One region of the Microbacterium aurugineum genome, then DNA from elsewhere that is predicted to be linked to it. Evidence: riboswitches for the same ligand, from Rfam matches in the RefSeq annotation. Region 1 holds a riboswitch; the other holds the start of a gene.
What was found. A riboswitch is a leader RNA that binds a small molecule or an ion and turns the genes downstream of it on or off. The one in region 1 is predicted to bind thiamine pyrophosphate.
Positions count from the first base shown of each region.

Region 2: it holds a riboswitch for thiamine pyrophosphate, as region 1 does, so the genes downstream of both, KV397_RS01630 (ECF transporter S component) here and thiM (hydroxyethylthiazole kinase) in region 1, are expected to answer to the same signal.

Region 1 is NZ_CP078078.1:1,169,940-1,177,328, reverse strand. Features, by position in the region: gene argJ (bifunctional glutamate N-acetyltransferase/amino-acid acetyltransferase ArgJ) at 1-239, opposite strand, end outside; gene argC (N-acetyl-gamma-glutamyl-phosphate reductase) at 236-1,288, opposite strand; gene KV397_RS05730 (bifunctional hydroxymethylpyrimidine kinase/phosphomethylpyrimidine kinase) at 1,528-3,708, opposite strand; gene thiM (hydroxyethylthiazole kinase) at 3,705-4,553, opposite strand; TPP riboswitch at 4,544-4,637, opposite strand; gene KV397_RS05720 (NAD-dependent epimerase/dehydratase family protein) at 4,644-5,606, opposite strand; gene pheT (phenylalanine--tRNA ligase subunit beta) at 5,680-7,389, opposite strand, start outside.
Region 2 is NZ_CP078078.1:337,343-344,731, forward strand. Features, by position in the region: gene KV397_RS01615 (ABC transporter ATP-binding protein) at 1-1,523, shown strand, start outside; gene KV397_RS01620 (ABC transporter ATP-binding protein) at 1,520-3,772, shown strand; gene KV397_RS01625 (D-alanyl-D-alanine carboxypeptidase) at 3,845-5,683, opposite strand; TPP riboswitch at 5,766-5,877, shown strand; gene KV397_RS01630 (ECF transporter S component) at 5,868-6,521, shown strand; gene KV397_RS01635 (ABC transporter ATP-binding protein) at 6,518-7,389, shown strand, end outside.

The DNA of each region.
Region 1 (7,389 bases):
GAGCCGGTGAAGCAGTTCGCCCCTCCGGAGTTGAGCACGACGGCTTCGACGACGCGATCAGCCACGGCCTGCTGCGACCAGATGATCGGATTCGCCTTGGCACGGTTGCCGGTGAAGACGGCGGCGCCGACCTTGCGCGGTCCCCGGTTGACGACGACGGCCACGTCCGGCTTGCCTGTCGACTTGAGTCCTGCGGCGACACCGGCCGCTTCGAATCCTGCGGGGGCGGTGACGCTCACGGCGCGACTCCGTTCAGTGAGAGGGCGCGGGCCTCGGGCAGTCCCAGCGCGATGTTCATGGATTGGATGGCAGCGCCGGCGGTGCCCTTGACGAGGTTGTCGACGGCGGTGACCACGGTGACGCGGTTGGCGGAACGGTCGATCGCGAGACCGATCAGCGCGGTGTTCGCGCCGATCACGTCGGCGGTCCGCGGGAATCGTCCTTCCGGGAGCAGCTGCACGAAGGTCTCCTCCCCGTACGCGCTCTGCCAGGCGTCCCGGATCTGCGCATCCGTAGCGCCGGACGCGATCGGCGCCGTCGAGGTGGCGAGGATGCCGCGCGACATCGGGACCAGCACCGGGGTGAAGGAGATCCGGATGCCGTCGGGGTCCACGCCGGAGGCTGCGGCGAGCGCCTGACGGATCTCGGGAATGTGCCGGTGGGTTCCACCGACGGCATACGGGTTCGCGGATCCGAGGATCTCGCTCGCCAGGAGATTCGTCTTGAGGCTCTTCCCCGCACCGGACGGGCCGACCGCCAGCACCGAGACGATGTCGGAGGCGTCGATGACCCCGGCGGCCACTCCCGGGGCGAGGCTGAGGCTCACGGTGGAGGCGTTGCAGCCGGGAGCGGCGATGCGCGTCGCACCCCGGAGGTGCTCGCGCTGCTTCACGCCGTCGACCAGGAGCTCCGGCACGCCGTAGGTCCACGCCTCATGGAACGCACCGCCGTAGAACGCGTCCCAGGCCGCGGCCGACGTGAGCCGATGGTCGGCTCCGGCGTCGATCACGAGCGGGGCGTCGCCCAACGCGTCGGTGTACTGACCGGACTGCCCGTGCGGGAGCGCCAGGAAGACGACGTCGTGGCCGGAGAGGATGTCCGGTGTGGTCTCCTGCAGCGTGAGGTGCGCCAGGGAGCGCAGGTGCGGCTGGTGATCGACGAGGGGTTGCCCGGCGTTCGAATGCGCCGTGACGGTGCGGATCTCCATGTCGGGATGGTCTGCCAGGAGGCGTAGGATCTCGCCGCCTGCGTAGCCGGATGCGCCGGAGACGGCGACGGAATACGTCATGCTTCTACCTTAACGGTCGGGTCTTCCTCGAAAGGAGGACCGAGGGGCGGGGCCGGAGGCGGCGACACCGGCACTCACCGCCGAAAGGGGGCAGGCAGGAGGGCGGGGTCGCCTACAGTCGGCGGCCGCGGCGTCGGCGCACAGCGATGACGCTCGGAGCGAGCGTCGGAGAAGCGGTGGCGGCCGAAGGCATGTCGCGACAGTAGCGCGGCCCCGGCGGCCACCGCAAATCCGGGCCGTCATCCGGCGGGCGAGAACTCCATCGGTGCGGCGAAGAAGGCCAGCTCGTGCGCGCTCGAGACCTCGAACACGCGGCTCATCCTCGCGCGGGTCGCGGCGTCCGCCCGTGCGGCCGCCCCGGAGGCGTAGAGGATCGCCGTCTCGGTCGCCTCCTCGAACGCAGGGTCGGCGTATGTCGCGAGCCAGGAGGCGAAGGGATGCTGCGGATCCCGCGCGTACTCGCCGAACTCGCCGGCATGCAGGCGCCGGCCGAGGTCGGTGTAGAGCCAGAAGCACGGAAGGACGGCTGCGACGATCTCGGCGTAGTCGCCACCGAATGCGACCGACCTGAGGTGATCGAGGTAGGCCGTGGTCGCCGCCGACGGCTCCGCGGCGAACGTCGCAGCGCTCACCCCCTGCTGCGGCGTCAACCACGACGCATGGAGTTCGAGCTCGCCCACGATGGACCCGTGGGCGGAGTGCGCCCAGAACGCCTGCTCAGCCGACGTCGGGGCTCGTCGCGCCGCCTCCGACAGCACCCGGGCGTACTCGCGCAGGTACAGGGCATCCTGCGCGAGGTACGCGAGGAAGGGCTCGCGCTCCAGCGAGCCGTCTGCAAGGGCACGGATGAACGGCAACTCGTCGATCTGTGCGCGGATGTCGGCGATGCGCTCCCACCACTCGGCAGCGACCTCCGAGGCAGCGACCTCCGAGGCAGCGACCTCCGACGCAGCGACTCCGCTCGTCGTGTCCGCCCGCGCCCACAGTCCGGAGAAGTGGTTGATGGGGCCGTGCCCGCGCCCCACCCGCAGTGCTTCCCCCGCACGGAGCGATTCACGCAGCCAGCTCCGCGCCGCGCGGACCGCCTGCTCCGGCTCCAGACCCCGTGCCAACAGCGTGGCGAGGGCAGAGGAGAGCGAGCAGCCGGTGCCGTGGGTGCTCGAGGTGACGATACGCGTCCCGCTGTACTCCTGACGTCGCCCGTGACGAGCGTCGATCAGCGCATCCGGGGCGTCGTTCCCCGCGAGATGTCCGCCCTTGACCAGCACGGCGACCCCCACATCCGTCGACAGGTCTTCCGCAGCGGCGATCGCCTCCGACCAGTCCCCGACGTCGCGCCCCGAGAGCACGGCGAGCTCGGCCAGGTTCGGGGTCACGAGCGTGGCGCGACGGAGCAGATCCCGCAGTTCCCGCTCCGCATCCGGCTCCAGGAGCCGATCCCCCGAAGTCGCCACCATCACCGGATCGAGGACGACGATCGGCGGACGGGCCCGGTCGAGCCAGGCAGCGACCGTCCGGATGACCTCGGCGTCGGCGAGCATCCCGATCTTCACCGCGTCGATCACGATGTCATCCGACACCGCGTCGAGTTGGGCGCGGAGGAACTCTGCCGGCGGCACGTGCACGCCGCGCACGCCCTGGGTGTTCTGCGCGGTCAGCGCGGTGGGGACAGCCATGCCGTATCCGCCGTTGGCCGCGATCGACTTGATGTCTGCCTGGATCCCTGCGCCACCGGAGGGATCACTCCCGGCGATGCTCAGCACACGCGGAACGGAACCTGCGAGCCACCGTCGCCGGAAAGCACGGGCGGTCGCCGCGGGGTCTTCCGCCGCGCACAGCGCCGAGACCACGGCGATCCCGGCTGCACCGGCATCCCGCAGTGCCTCGGCATCGTCGAGCCCCACGCCGCCGATCGCGACGCACGGGAGCGGACTGCGTGCGACGAAGTCACGGAATCCGTCGACTCCGAGCGGCGCCGGGTGATCCGGTTTCGTCGCGGTGGGACGGATCACGCCGACTCCCAGGTAGTCGACCGTCCCCACCGGCAGGGCGAGCACGGCCTCGAGGTGCGCGGCACTGTTCGCCGTGAGGCCGATCAGCGCATCGGGTCCCAGTACCTCGCGCGCCCGCCGCACGGACGCATCGCCCTGCCCCAGATGCACGCCGTGGACGCGCGCACCCCGTTCGCGGGCGGCGACGGCAGCATCCAACCGGTCGTTCACGACGAGGAGCGCCCGTCCGTCGATCACCTGCGACACCGCGATCAGCTGTTCGACGATCTCGGCCTCCGTCGCGGTCTTGTCCCGCACCTGGACGACGCGCACACCACCCTCCACAGCCTGACGGACGGTCTCGACGACACCACGATCACCGCAGAGCTCGGGATCGGTCACGAGATAGAGCGAGAGATCGACGGTCACCGTGCACCGCTCTCGACGCGAGCCTCGGCGACGAGGTCTTCCGGGCGCAGCGCTGCGAGTGCATCCAGCAGCGAGACCGCGAAACTGCCCGGACCCCGTGCTGTCGTTGCGGCATGCTCGGCGGCGATCGTGTATCCGAGGCTCGCGGCGGCGACCGCCGTGAGCGCATCGTGCCCCGTCACCCTGGCGGCGCCGAGGAGCGCGGCCATGACCGCGCCGAGGGCACAACCGCCACCGGTGACCCTGGTCAGGAGCTCGTGACCGTTCGCGAGTCGCAGGATCCGCTCGCCGTCGGTGAGGAGATCGACCGGCCCCGAGACCGCGACCACGGCACCCGTCCTCGTCGCCAGGGCAGCCGCAGCGTCGGCAGCGGCATCCGTGCTGTCCGTCGCGTCGACACCTCGGCCACCCGCGCTGACTCCGGCGAGGGCGAGGATCTCGGAGGCGTTGCCTCGGATCGCGGTCGGGCGCTGATTGGCCAGGTCATGCGCCAGCGCCGTGCGGATCGGCAGGGTGCCGATCGCGACCGGATCGAGCACCCACGGTGTCCCGGACGCGGTCGCGCCGGCGACGGCTTCGAGGATCGCAGCCCGCTGCTCCGGCGTGGGCGTGCCGAGGTTGATCAGCAGGCCGGAGGCGACCCCGGCGAACAGCTCGGCCTCGCCGACGATGTCGACCATCGCGGGTGCCGCACCGGCGGCGAGCAGCACGTTGGCGGTGAACCCCGTGACGACCGCGTTGGTGATGCAATGCGTCAAGGGCGGAGCCTCACGCACCACCTCCCACAGCGCCGCGGCGGAGCCGACGAGATCGGTGGTGGATTCAGGACGCAGAAGATCGCTCATCGCGACATCCCTTCGCTAGTACGAACTAGATCAGGTTCGACGGGTCTGTTCTCAGCCGCGGATGCGGCACCCCGTGTCACTGCTCGCAGTCTAGCGATCGGCCAGGAGCGCGCGTTCCTCCGCCCGGGTGAGTCCGGCACGTCGCGGCCGATCGACGCCGCGGGCGCGCTCGTCGACGAGGACCCGCCCGATCGTGTCGGCGAGGGCGCGGAGCGAGCCTCCCGACGCACGGAACGCTGCGTTGGACCGCGTCATGAATCCCGTCATCTCCGGCGGCAGCCACAGCGGAAGCGACCGCGGTCCGGCCCAGTGCCCGACCTCCCGAGCGACGAGCCAGTCCTCGTCGGCGACGACCGTGTCACCGGTGTGCCCTGCTGCCGAACGTACCGCCTCCAGCATGTCGGAGAGCGAATGCCTGTCACCGATCGCGTTCACCACCCCGCTCCGAGTCGCCGTCACGATGAACTCGGCCAGGTCGTCGACATCGATCACCTGCGCAGCTCTCCCCTCGAGCGGTGGCAGCAGCACCGGCTCCGCGCCGGCGCGCGTGAACGCCGCCGCCCAGTATCCGAACCTGTCGCTCGGATCTCCGTCCCCGACGATGAGCCCGGGGCGCACGATGAAGGCCCGCGCTCCGAGCGCCGAGACGGCGTCTTCGGCCGCGGCCTTCTGCGCCCCGTATTCGTAGGCGTCTCCGGGACGGGCGGGCGGATGACGGGGAGCTGATTCGTCGGCCCCGACCGTCTCATCATCGGCGTACACCGACATCGAGGACACATAGGTCCACCGTGCCGTGCGCGCACCGAGAGCGTCGACGGCACGAGCGACGTGCGACGCCTGCGAGGAGATGTCGACCACATGGTCCCAGTCGCGCTGCGCGAGTGCGTCGTACGCCTCGGCGGCCTCCCGGTCTCCGGGCACGAGCTCGGCACCCTCGGGCGCCGGTCGCGTTCCGCGGGCGAGACAGGTCACTGCCGCACCGGCATCGACCCATCGACGCGCGATCCGCCCCGAGAGCCAGCCCGTACCGCCGAGGATCAGCACATCCGACATGGCTTCATGTCAGCAGGAATCGACCACCCGCGAAAGAGCTTCCGCTCAGAGCAGATCGCGCCCGGCGCAGTGCTCAGTCGCGCAGCGCCGCCCCGAACCGTTCGGCCGCCACCGCGACGCCCGCGAGCTTGGCCTCGGTGGCCTCCGCAGCGGTGAGGGTGCGGTCGTCGGCGCGGAACCGCAGGGCGAACGTCAGGCTCTTGGAGCCTTCCGGCACCCCCTCCCCGCGATAGTCGTCGACGAGACGCACGGACTCGAGCATCGCACCGGCGCCCTCGGCGAGAGCCGCCTGCACATCCGCGGCGGGCACCTCGGCCGACAGCGTCAACGAGACGTCCTGCGTGGCAGCAGGGAACGTCGACAGCGACGCGGCCACGACACGGCCGCCCGCGAGCGACAGGACGCGGTCGAGGTCCAGCTCGAACACGGTCGCACGGCCGGGGAGGTCGGCGCCCTCCGCCACCGCGGGGTGCAGCTCGCCGACGTAGCCGACCTCTTCCCCGGCGATCCGGAGGGATCCGGTGCGGCCGGGGTGGAGTGCGGCACGCTCGGCCTGCACGACGTCGATCTCGACTCCGGCGGCGGCGGCGATCACACGGACGGCGTCCAGCGCCTCGACCAGACTGGCGGGTTCGGCCGGGCGACCGGGCTGGCGCGGTGACACGTGGCCGGTGAGCAGCGCCGAGACGAACCGGTGCTGCGGCGGGATCGAGGCGTTCAGCGCGGCGAGCGTCTCTTCCGACGGGCGCTCCCCCAGGGGCGGCACATCCTCCGTCCCGTACTCCACACCGGGCTCGGGTAGGAAGACGACGCCGGTCTCGAAGATCGCGAGGTCGGTGAGCCCGCGCGAGATGTTGCGGTGCGCGGTCTGCAGCAGACCGGGGATGAGCGATCGACGCAGGGAGGGCGCCTGACCATCGAGCGGATTCGCCAGGCGGATGCTCGGCAGGTGCTCCCCCGACGCGGAACCGTGCAGGTCGTTCTGCACCTCGGTGGTGAACGGGAACGACGGCGTCTCGACGAGCCCCGCGGCGGCCAGGGCATCGGCCACGCGACGGCGACCCTGCTGATGCGCGGTGAGCCCGCGACCGGACGGCGGCGTCGGCAGCACCGAGGGGATGCGGTCGAGTCCGTGGATGCGCGCGACCTCTTCGGCCAGCGTCCATTTGTCGGTCAGGTCGGGGCGCCAGGTCGGCGGGATCACGGTCCAGCCGGAGCCTGCGTCGGAAGCGGTCACGTCGGCACCGATGGTGGTCAGCGCCCCGGTGATCTCGTCGTCGGTGTAGTCGACGCCGATGAGCCCCTGCACGAAGCCGGCCGGGAGCTCGATCTCTCCGACGAAGACCTCGGCGAACAGGGCGCCGCCCTCCTCGGTGAGTGTGCCACCGGCGAGCTCGACCATGAGATCGGCCGCCCGGCGCGCAGCCACGAACGGGATGAGCGGGTCGACGCCGCGCTCGAAGCGCTTGGATGCCTCGCTGGGCAGCTTGTGACGGCGAGCCGAGCGGGCGATGGTCGTCGGGTCGAAGTGCGCGGCCTCGATGAGCACGTTCCGGGTGGTGTCGCTCATCTCCGTCGTGCCGCCGCCCATCACACCGGCGAGGCCGATCGGACCCGATTCATCGGTGATGAGCAGGTCTTCGACGTGCAGCGAGCGCTCGACGCCATCGAGCGTGGTCATCTTCTCGCCCGGGGTCGCGCGCCGCACCGTGATGCCGCCGGTGAGCTTGTCGAGGTCGTATCCGTGCAGCGGCTGACCGAGTTCGAGCATCACGTAATTGGT
Region 2 (7,389 bases), 830 kb from region 1:
TCGTCGCGTCGGTCACCGCGACCTACTTCGCCGCGCGCGCCGCGATGGGCGCCGGACGCGACATCCGTTCCGACGTGTTCGGCAAGGTCAGTGGCTTCTCTGAGCGCGAGGTCTCGCAGTTCGGCGCCGGCTCGCTCATCACGCGCAACACGAACGACGTTCAGCAGGTGCAGATGCTCGCGATGATGGGCGCGACCATGCTCGTCACGGCGCCGCTGCTCGCGATCGGCGGCATCATCTTCGCCGTGCGTACCGAGGTGACACTCAGCTGGCTGATCGCGATCTCGGTGCCGCTGCTGCTGATCCTCGCCGCACTCGTGATCGGTCGCATGGTCCCGCTGTTCCGCAGCTACCAGGGCAAGCTCGACAACGTGAACCGCATCATGCGGGAGCAGCTCACCGGTGTCCGCGTCGTCCGTGCGTTCGTGCGCGAGGGCATCGAAGAGGAGCGCTTCCGCGGGGCGAACACCGACATCATGGTCGTCGGTCGCAAGGTCGGCTCGTTGTTCGTGCTGCTCTTCCCCCTGTTCATGCTCATCCTCAACGTCACCGTCGTCTCGGTCATCTGGTTCGGCGGCATCGAGGTGAACAACGGCACGGTGCAGGTCGGCACGCTGTTCGCCTTCATGCAGTACATCGGCCAGATCATGGGCGGCGTGATCATGGCGAGCTTCATGGCGATGATGATCCCGCGCGCTGCGGTCTCGGCCGAGCGCATCGGCGAGGTGCTCGACTCCGAATCCACGCTGATCCGTCCCGAGAACGGCGTCACCGAGTTCCCGGTACCGGGATCCGTGGCGCTCGACGACGTCGAGTTCACCTACCCCGGAGCCGATTCGCCGGTCCTCACCGGCATCAGCTTCGCAGCGCAGCCGGGTGAGACCGTCGCGATCGTCGGTTCGACCGGATCGGGCAAGACGACGCTCGTGTCGCTCATCCCGCGTCTCTTCGACGTCTCGGGCGGCGCGGTGCACGTCGGCGGCACGGACGTGCGCGAGGCCGACGTCGAGGCGCTGTGGGACAGCATCGGACTGGTGCCGCAGCGTCCTTTCCTCTTCACCGGAACCGTCGCATCGAACCTGCGCTACGGGCGTGAAGATGCGACCGACGAAGAACTCTGGCATGCGCTCGACATCGCGCAGGGTCGCGACTTCGTCGAGGAGATGCCGGACGGACTCGATTCGCGGATCGCGCAGGGTGGTACGAACGTCTCGGGCGGTCAGCGCCAGCGTCTCGCGATCGCGCGTGCGATCGTGCACCAGCCGCAGATCCTCGTCTTCGACGACTCGTTCTCTGCACTCGATCTGACCACCGATGCCCGGCTCCGCCAGGCGTTGTGGAGGGAGCTCCCGCATGTGACGAAGATCGTGGTCGCCCAGCGCATCTCCACCATCACGGACGCCGACCGCATCGTCGTCCTCGACGGCGGCACGATGGTGGGCGTCGGCACGCACGAGGAACTGCTCGAGACGAGCGAGACCTACCGCGAGATCGTCGAGTCGCAGCTGGGGGTGGACGCATGAGCGAGCAGAACAAGGAACAGGGCAAGCCCACGCGTAGCCGCCGCAAGGCCACGGCTCCCGTGGCCGAGGTCGAACTGACGGCGGAGGAGAAGTACGAGGCCGAGCTCGCGGAGCAGGCCCGACAGAACTCCGGCGACTGGGACAGCGTCGCGCCGGGCAAGGCCGACAACTTCGGGCCGAGCTTCGCGCGCATGATCGGGTTGCTGAAGCCCTCGGCACTCTGGTTCGTCTTCGTGTCGATCCTGGGTGCGCTGGGCGTCGTGCTGACGGTCGCCGCGCCCAAGGTGCTCGCCGAGGCGACGAACCTCGTCTACAAGGGGTTCATCTCCATCCAACTCGGGCAGCCGAACGGCGACTCCCCGGGGTTCCCGGCAGGAACATCGCAGGACGTCGTGGTCGAGGCGCTGCGAGGCGCGGGTCAGGACGACTTCGCGAATCAGATCGGCGCGCTGGGTGACTTCACCGTCGGTCAGGGTGTCGACTTCGGCGCGCTGCGCCTGGTCATCGCCGCTGTCCTCGCCATCTATGTCGCCGCGGCGTTCCTCACCTGGATCCAGGGGTACGTCATCAACGTGATCATGGTGCGCACCATGTGGCGTCTGCGCGAGGCGGTCGAGGCGAAGATCAACCGTCTGCCCCTGTCGTACTTCGACAAGGTGCAGCGCGGTGAGCTGATCTCGCGCGTCACGAACGACATCGACAACATCACCCAGACGATGCAGCAATCGCTGTCCGGTGCGCTCACCTCCGTGCTCACCGTGATCGGCGTGCTCGTGATGATGTTCTCGATCTCCTGGCAGCTCGCGCTCGTCGCCCTCATCACGCTGCCGCTGATGGGTGTGATCTTCGGCATCATCGGTCCGCGCTCGCAGAAGGCCTTCGGCACGCAGTGGCGCAAGGTCGGACGGCTCAACGCCCGCGTCGAGGAGGCGTTCTCCGGCCACGCGCTGGTGAAGGTCTTCGGACGTGAGAAAGACGCGCTCGACAAGTTCCAGGCCGAGAACGAAGAGCTGTTCCAGGCCAGCTTCAAGGCGCAGTTCCTGTCCGGCATCATCATGCCGGCGATGATGTTCGTCGGAAACCTCAGCTACGTGGGCATCGCGGTGCTCGGTGGTCTGATGGTCGCGAACGGACAGCTCCGTCTCGGCGATGTGCAGGCGTTCATCCAGTACTCGCAGCAGTTCACGCAGCCGCTCTCCGAGCTCGGCGGCATGGCTGCGGTGGTCCAGTCGGGTACGGCGTCGGCGGAGCGCGTGTTCCAGCTCCTCGATGCGGACGAGCAGGAGGCGGACGATGCCGATGCTCCGGAGCTCGTCGAGGGCAAGGGCGTCATCGAGTTCGAGAACGTCGCATTCTCGTACACGCCGGATCGTCCGCTGATCAAAGACCTGTCGTTCCGGGTGGAGCCGGGGCAGACCGTCGCGATCGTGGGGCCGACCGGAGCGGGGAAGACGACTCTGGTCAACCTGATCATGCGCTTCTACGAGCTCAGCGGCGGACGCATCATGCTCGACGGTCAGGACATCGCCGAGGTGACCCGGGATGAGCTGCGGTCGCGCACCGGCATGGTGCTGCAGGATCCGTGGCTGTTCGCGGGGAGCATCCGCGAGAACATCCGCTACGGCCGCTCCACCGCGACCGACGACGAGGTCCTCGCCGCGGCGAAGGCGACCTACGTCGACCGCTTCGTCCACGCCCTCCCCGAGGGCTACGACACGGTGCTCGACGAGGATGCCGCGAACGTCTCCGCGGGCGAGCGTCAGCTCATCACCATCGCGCGCGCGTTCGTCGCACAGCCGTCGATCCTCATCCTCGATGAGGCCACGTCGGCCGTCGACACCCGCACCGAGTTGTTGCTGCAGCACGCGATGGCCGCCCTTCGCAAGGGACGTACGTCCTTCGTGATCGCGCACCGTCTGTCGACCATTCGCGATGCCGACCTCATCCTCGTGATGGAGCACGGCGACATCGTGGAGAAGGGCACGCACGACGAGCTGATCGCCGCGCAGGGAGCCTACTGGCGCCTGTACCAGTCGCAGTTCGAGCAGGCGGCCACAGACATCGACGCCGAAGAGGCCCTCACCGGCTCGACGCCCGTCGTGGTCACCGGTGACGCGGACGAGGAGAGCGTGCACGCGGCTGCGGCCGTCGCCGGCGCGTCGGTGGGGGCGCAGGTTCCTGCCGCCGAGACGGCTGCTGCCCAGGCGCTTCTCGAGGAGGGGGCCGACGGCTCCGCCTCTCGCGACTGAGCGGCATCACGCAGACGCCCCATCCTGCTCACGCGGGATGGGGCGTCGTGCTGTACTCGGCCGAGCGAAGTGTCAGGACCCGTCGTCTGTGATCCCGAGCAGTTCCAGGGGGTGGGTCAGGCGCCACCACGGGCTCGGCCCTTCGACGTCATCGGCCAGGACCAGGGGAACCGTCACGGTGTTGAGTGGTCCGGCCGCGGTCAAGGTGCCCACGGTGGCGTCCTCGTCCCGCTTTTCGCCGAGATCGAAGGCCGTGGTCGCAGTGGCGACAGCACCGTTCCACAGCACGACATCGGCATCGGATTCGGTGACCACGTCGACCTTCTCGCCCCAGTCGGTCGTGACCTGTCCGACGACCGTGCCCTTCGCGACCGCTGCCTCCTGTGCATCCAGGGCGGCCTCCGTCTCGGCGAACAGCGAACGGGTGAGAGCGAGGCGCTCGTCGTCGCCCGCCTGATTCAGCGCCGCCGCGAACAGGTGCACCGTGGTGTCCCCGATCGTCAGGTCTTTCGCCGTCAGCAGGTTCCAGCCGACCAGCGTGCCGGTCTTGATGCCGACGACGCCCGGATCGGCGAGCATCCCGTTGGTGTTGACGACCGTGCCCGCACCCGGGAGGTCCACTGACCGGGTGCCGACGATCTCCGCGAACACGGGGTTCTGCATGGCCAGCTCGCCGAGCTTGATCAGGGCCGCAGGGGTCGCCACATTGCGCTCGTCGAACCCGGAGGGGGTGACCACCGTGATGTCGGTGAGCGCACGATCGCGCAGCCACACCTCGGCGGCGGCCGCGAACTCCTGGTCCGAGCCCCAGATCTCGGAGGCCAGCCGGTCGATGTAGTTGTTCGCCGACCCGAGGAGGGTGCCCTGGAGCATCTGGTACTCGGTGAGGACGCCGTCGACGGGGACATCCAGTGCGGACTGATCGCTGCGCCGGTAGTTCCAGTAGTCCACGCTGTCGCGGTAACTGAAGCCGAACTCCGGCCCCTGCTCGCCGAGGGCGAGGGGCATGCGGTCGAGAACCATCAAGCTGCTCACGACCTTGGTGATGCTCGCGATGCTCACCGGATCGGTGATCGACGCCGCGGTGGTGAGCCCGGCGATGCCGACGGACGCGCTGCCCTCACTCGGCCAGGTGATCGTCGCGGCGGGAGCGGGAACCGTGTCGAACTCGACGGACTGCGCCGTCGGCGGCACCTCGTGCAGCGGCCAGAGCAACGTCGTGCCCGCATAGCCGGCGACCAGCGCGGTGAGCGCGACGAGCGGCACCAGGATTCCCGGGCGAGCGATGGCCGGCCGCAAGCGAGCCCCACGGAGGAGCCCGCCGTTCTGTTCGGTTTCCGGGGTCTGCTCGAACGTCGCCGTGGCCGTGTGCGCACCGACGGCGGCGGCATCGACCCAGGTCAGTGCGGTCGCGCCCGTCGTGCCGTCGGCCCACTGCACGGCCGCGCCGTCGACGAGCGCCTCGGCCTCATCGGGCTCCTGCGCCTCCTCACCCTCGCCGCGTCGGCGGGGGTGGAAGGGCGGCTTCGTGAGTGGCGGAGTCGCGGGACCATCCGCCGGTTCCGGGTCGTGCACGGGCTCCGGGTCGAGCACGGGCTCCGGATCGGACGCCGACGCGGGGTCGTCCGACGAAGCCGTGCCGCGACGTCGTGCGGGCGTCCGGTCGACCGTGAACAGCGCGCCGATCGCGGCGGCGTCGACCGGGACAGCGGAGACGACGGAGGGATCCGACGGGGGCGTGTCGCCGGCGAAGAGTCGATCGGCGGCGAAGGGTGCGGCGCTCTCCGATGCGGGGGCGGCGGGGTCCGACGCGATCGCCAGGTCGTCCACGGGCCCGGAGGGGGCGGCCGTCCGCGAGCCGTCGTCGCTGACGACGCCCGTCGCCTCGTCGGCGGGATCTGAAGCGGTCACTCGTTTACGGTACCCAATCCCCGGCGTGTTCCGCGGCGCGAAGCCCTGTCGCCACGCCGGTGTCGCCACCGGGTAAGATCATCAGCACAACCACGGGAGTCCGGCGAGCCGGGCTGAGAGGGAGCGAATCGCGCTTCGACCGTCGAACCTGATCTGGGTCATGCCAGCGCAGGGAGGAGTTCAGATGAGTACGTCCACGTCCGCATCCGCGAAGCAGGCATCCGCCGCGAACGGTCTGCGACCCACGTCGATCTGGCGCTGGCGCGTCGTCGACATCGTCGTCGCCGCCGTCCTCGGCGTCGCGATCGGCCTCGTCTTCTGGGGCTGGAACACCATCGGGTACGCCTGGTTCGGCGCCGCTGACGCCCTGACGCCGGGTCTCGGCGGCATCGCCGTCGGCATCTGGCTGCTCGGCGGCGTCGTCGGCGGCCTCGTGATCCGCAAGCCGGGCGCCGCGCTGGTGGTCGAGCTGGTCGCGGCGATCGTGTCGATGCTGATCGGCAACGTGTGGGGCGTCTCGACCGTACTGTCCGGCATCGTGCAGGGCCTCGGTGCGGAGATCATCTTCGCGCTCTTCTTCTATCGTCGTTTCGGCATCGTGGTCGCCGCGCTCGCGGGTGTCGGCGCAGCGGTCGCCGCCTGGGTGTTCGAGCTGTTCTACGGCAGCTCGCCGAACATCCTGAAGTCGCTCGAGTTCAACACCATCTATCTGGTCAGCGTCGTCATCTCGGGCGCGATCCTCGCGGGCGTGGTCGGGTGGCTGCTCGTGCGCGCCCTCGCCGTCACCGGCGCACTCAACCGCTTCGCCGTCGGGCGAGAGCACGTGCGCGAGGTCTGAGCGTGAGCTTCGCCGCCCCGGCCCGCGTGCAGGCTGCGGGCTGGGGCTGGCGGTATGCCGGTCGAAAGCGCCCCGCCGTCGCCGACGTCTCGTTCACGATCGAACCGGGCGAGCGGGTGCTGCTTCTCGGCGCATCGGGCGCGGGCAAGTCGACTCTGCTCGCCGGTCTCGCCGGCGTCCTGGGCGGCGATGACGAGGGGGAGCGCACCGGTGCCCTGCGCATCGACGGCGCGTCCCCGGAATCGCGGCACGGTCGTGTGGGGCTCGTCCTCCAGGACCCCGATGCCGGAATCGTGCTGTCGAAAGTCGGCGATGATGTGGCGTTCGGCTGCGAGAATCTCGGTGTCGCGGCATCCGAGATCCCGGACCGAGTCGCGGAGGCTCTCGACGCCGTGGGCCTCGACGTCTCGCCGCAGCGTCCCACGAAGGCGCTCTCGGGCGGCCAGAAGCAGCGACTGGTGCTGGCCGGCGTGCTCGCGATGCGTCCGGGCCTGCTGCTGCTCGACGAGCCGACCGCGAACCTCGACCCCGAGGGCGTGCGCGAGGTGCGGGCGAGCGTCGAGCGGGCCGTGGTCTCCTCGGGTGCGACACTGATCGTCGTCGAGCATCGCACGCCGGTCTGGGTCGATCTGATGACGCGTGTGATCGTGCTGGCGGCCGACGGCGGGCTGCTCGCGGACGGACCGCCCGAGCACGTGTTCGCGGTCCACGGCGATGTGCTCGCCGATGCGGGGGTGTGGGTGCCCGAGCGGGGCGTCGACCTGCCCGTGCTGGAGCGGGTGACGGCAGCCGATGCGCTCTCCGCCTCCGGGCTCGCGATTGCGAGGGAAGCGGGCGTCGTCGTGCAGGCGGGACTCGACCTGCACGT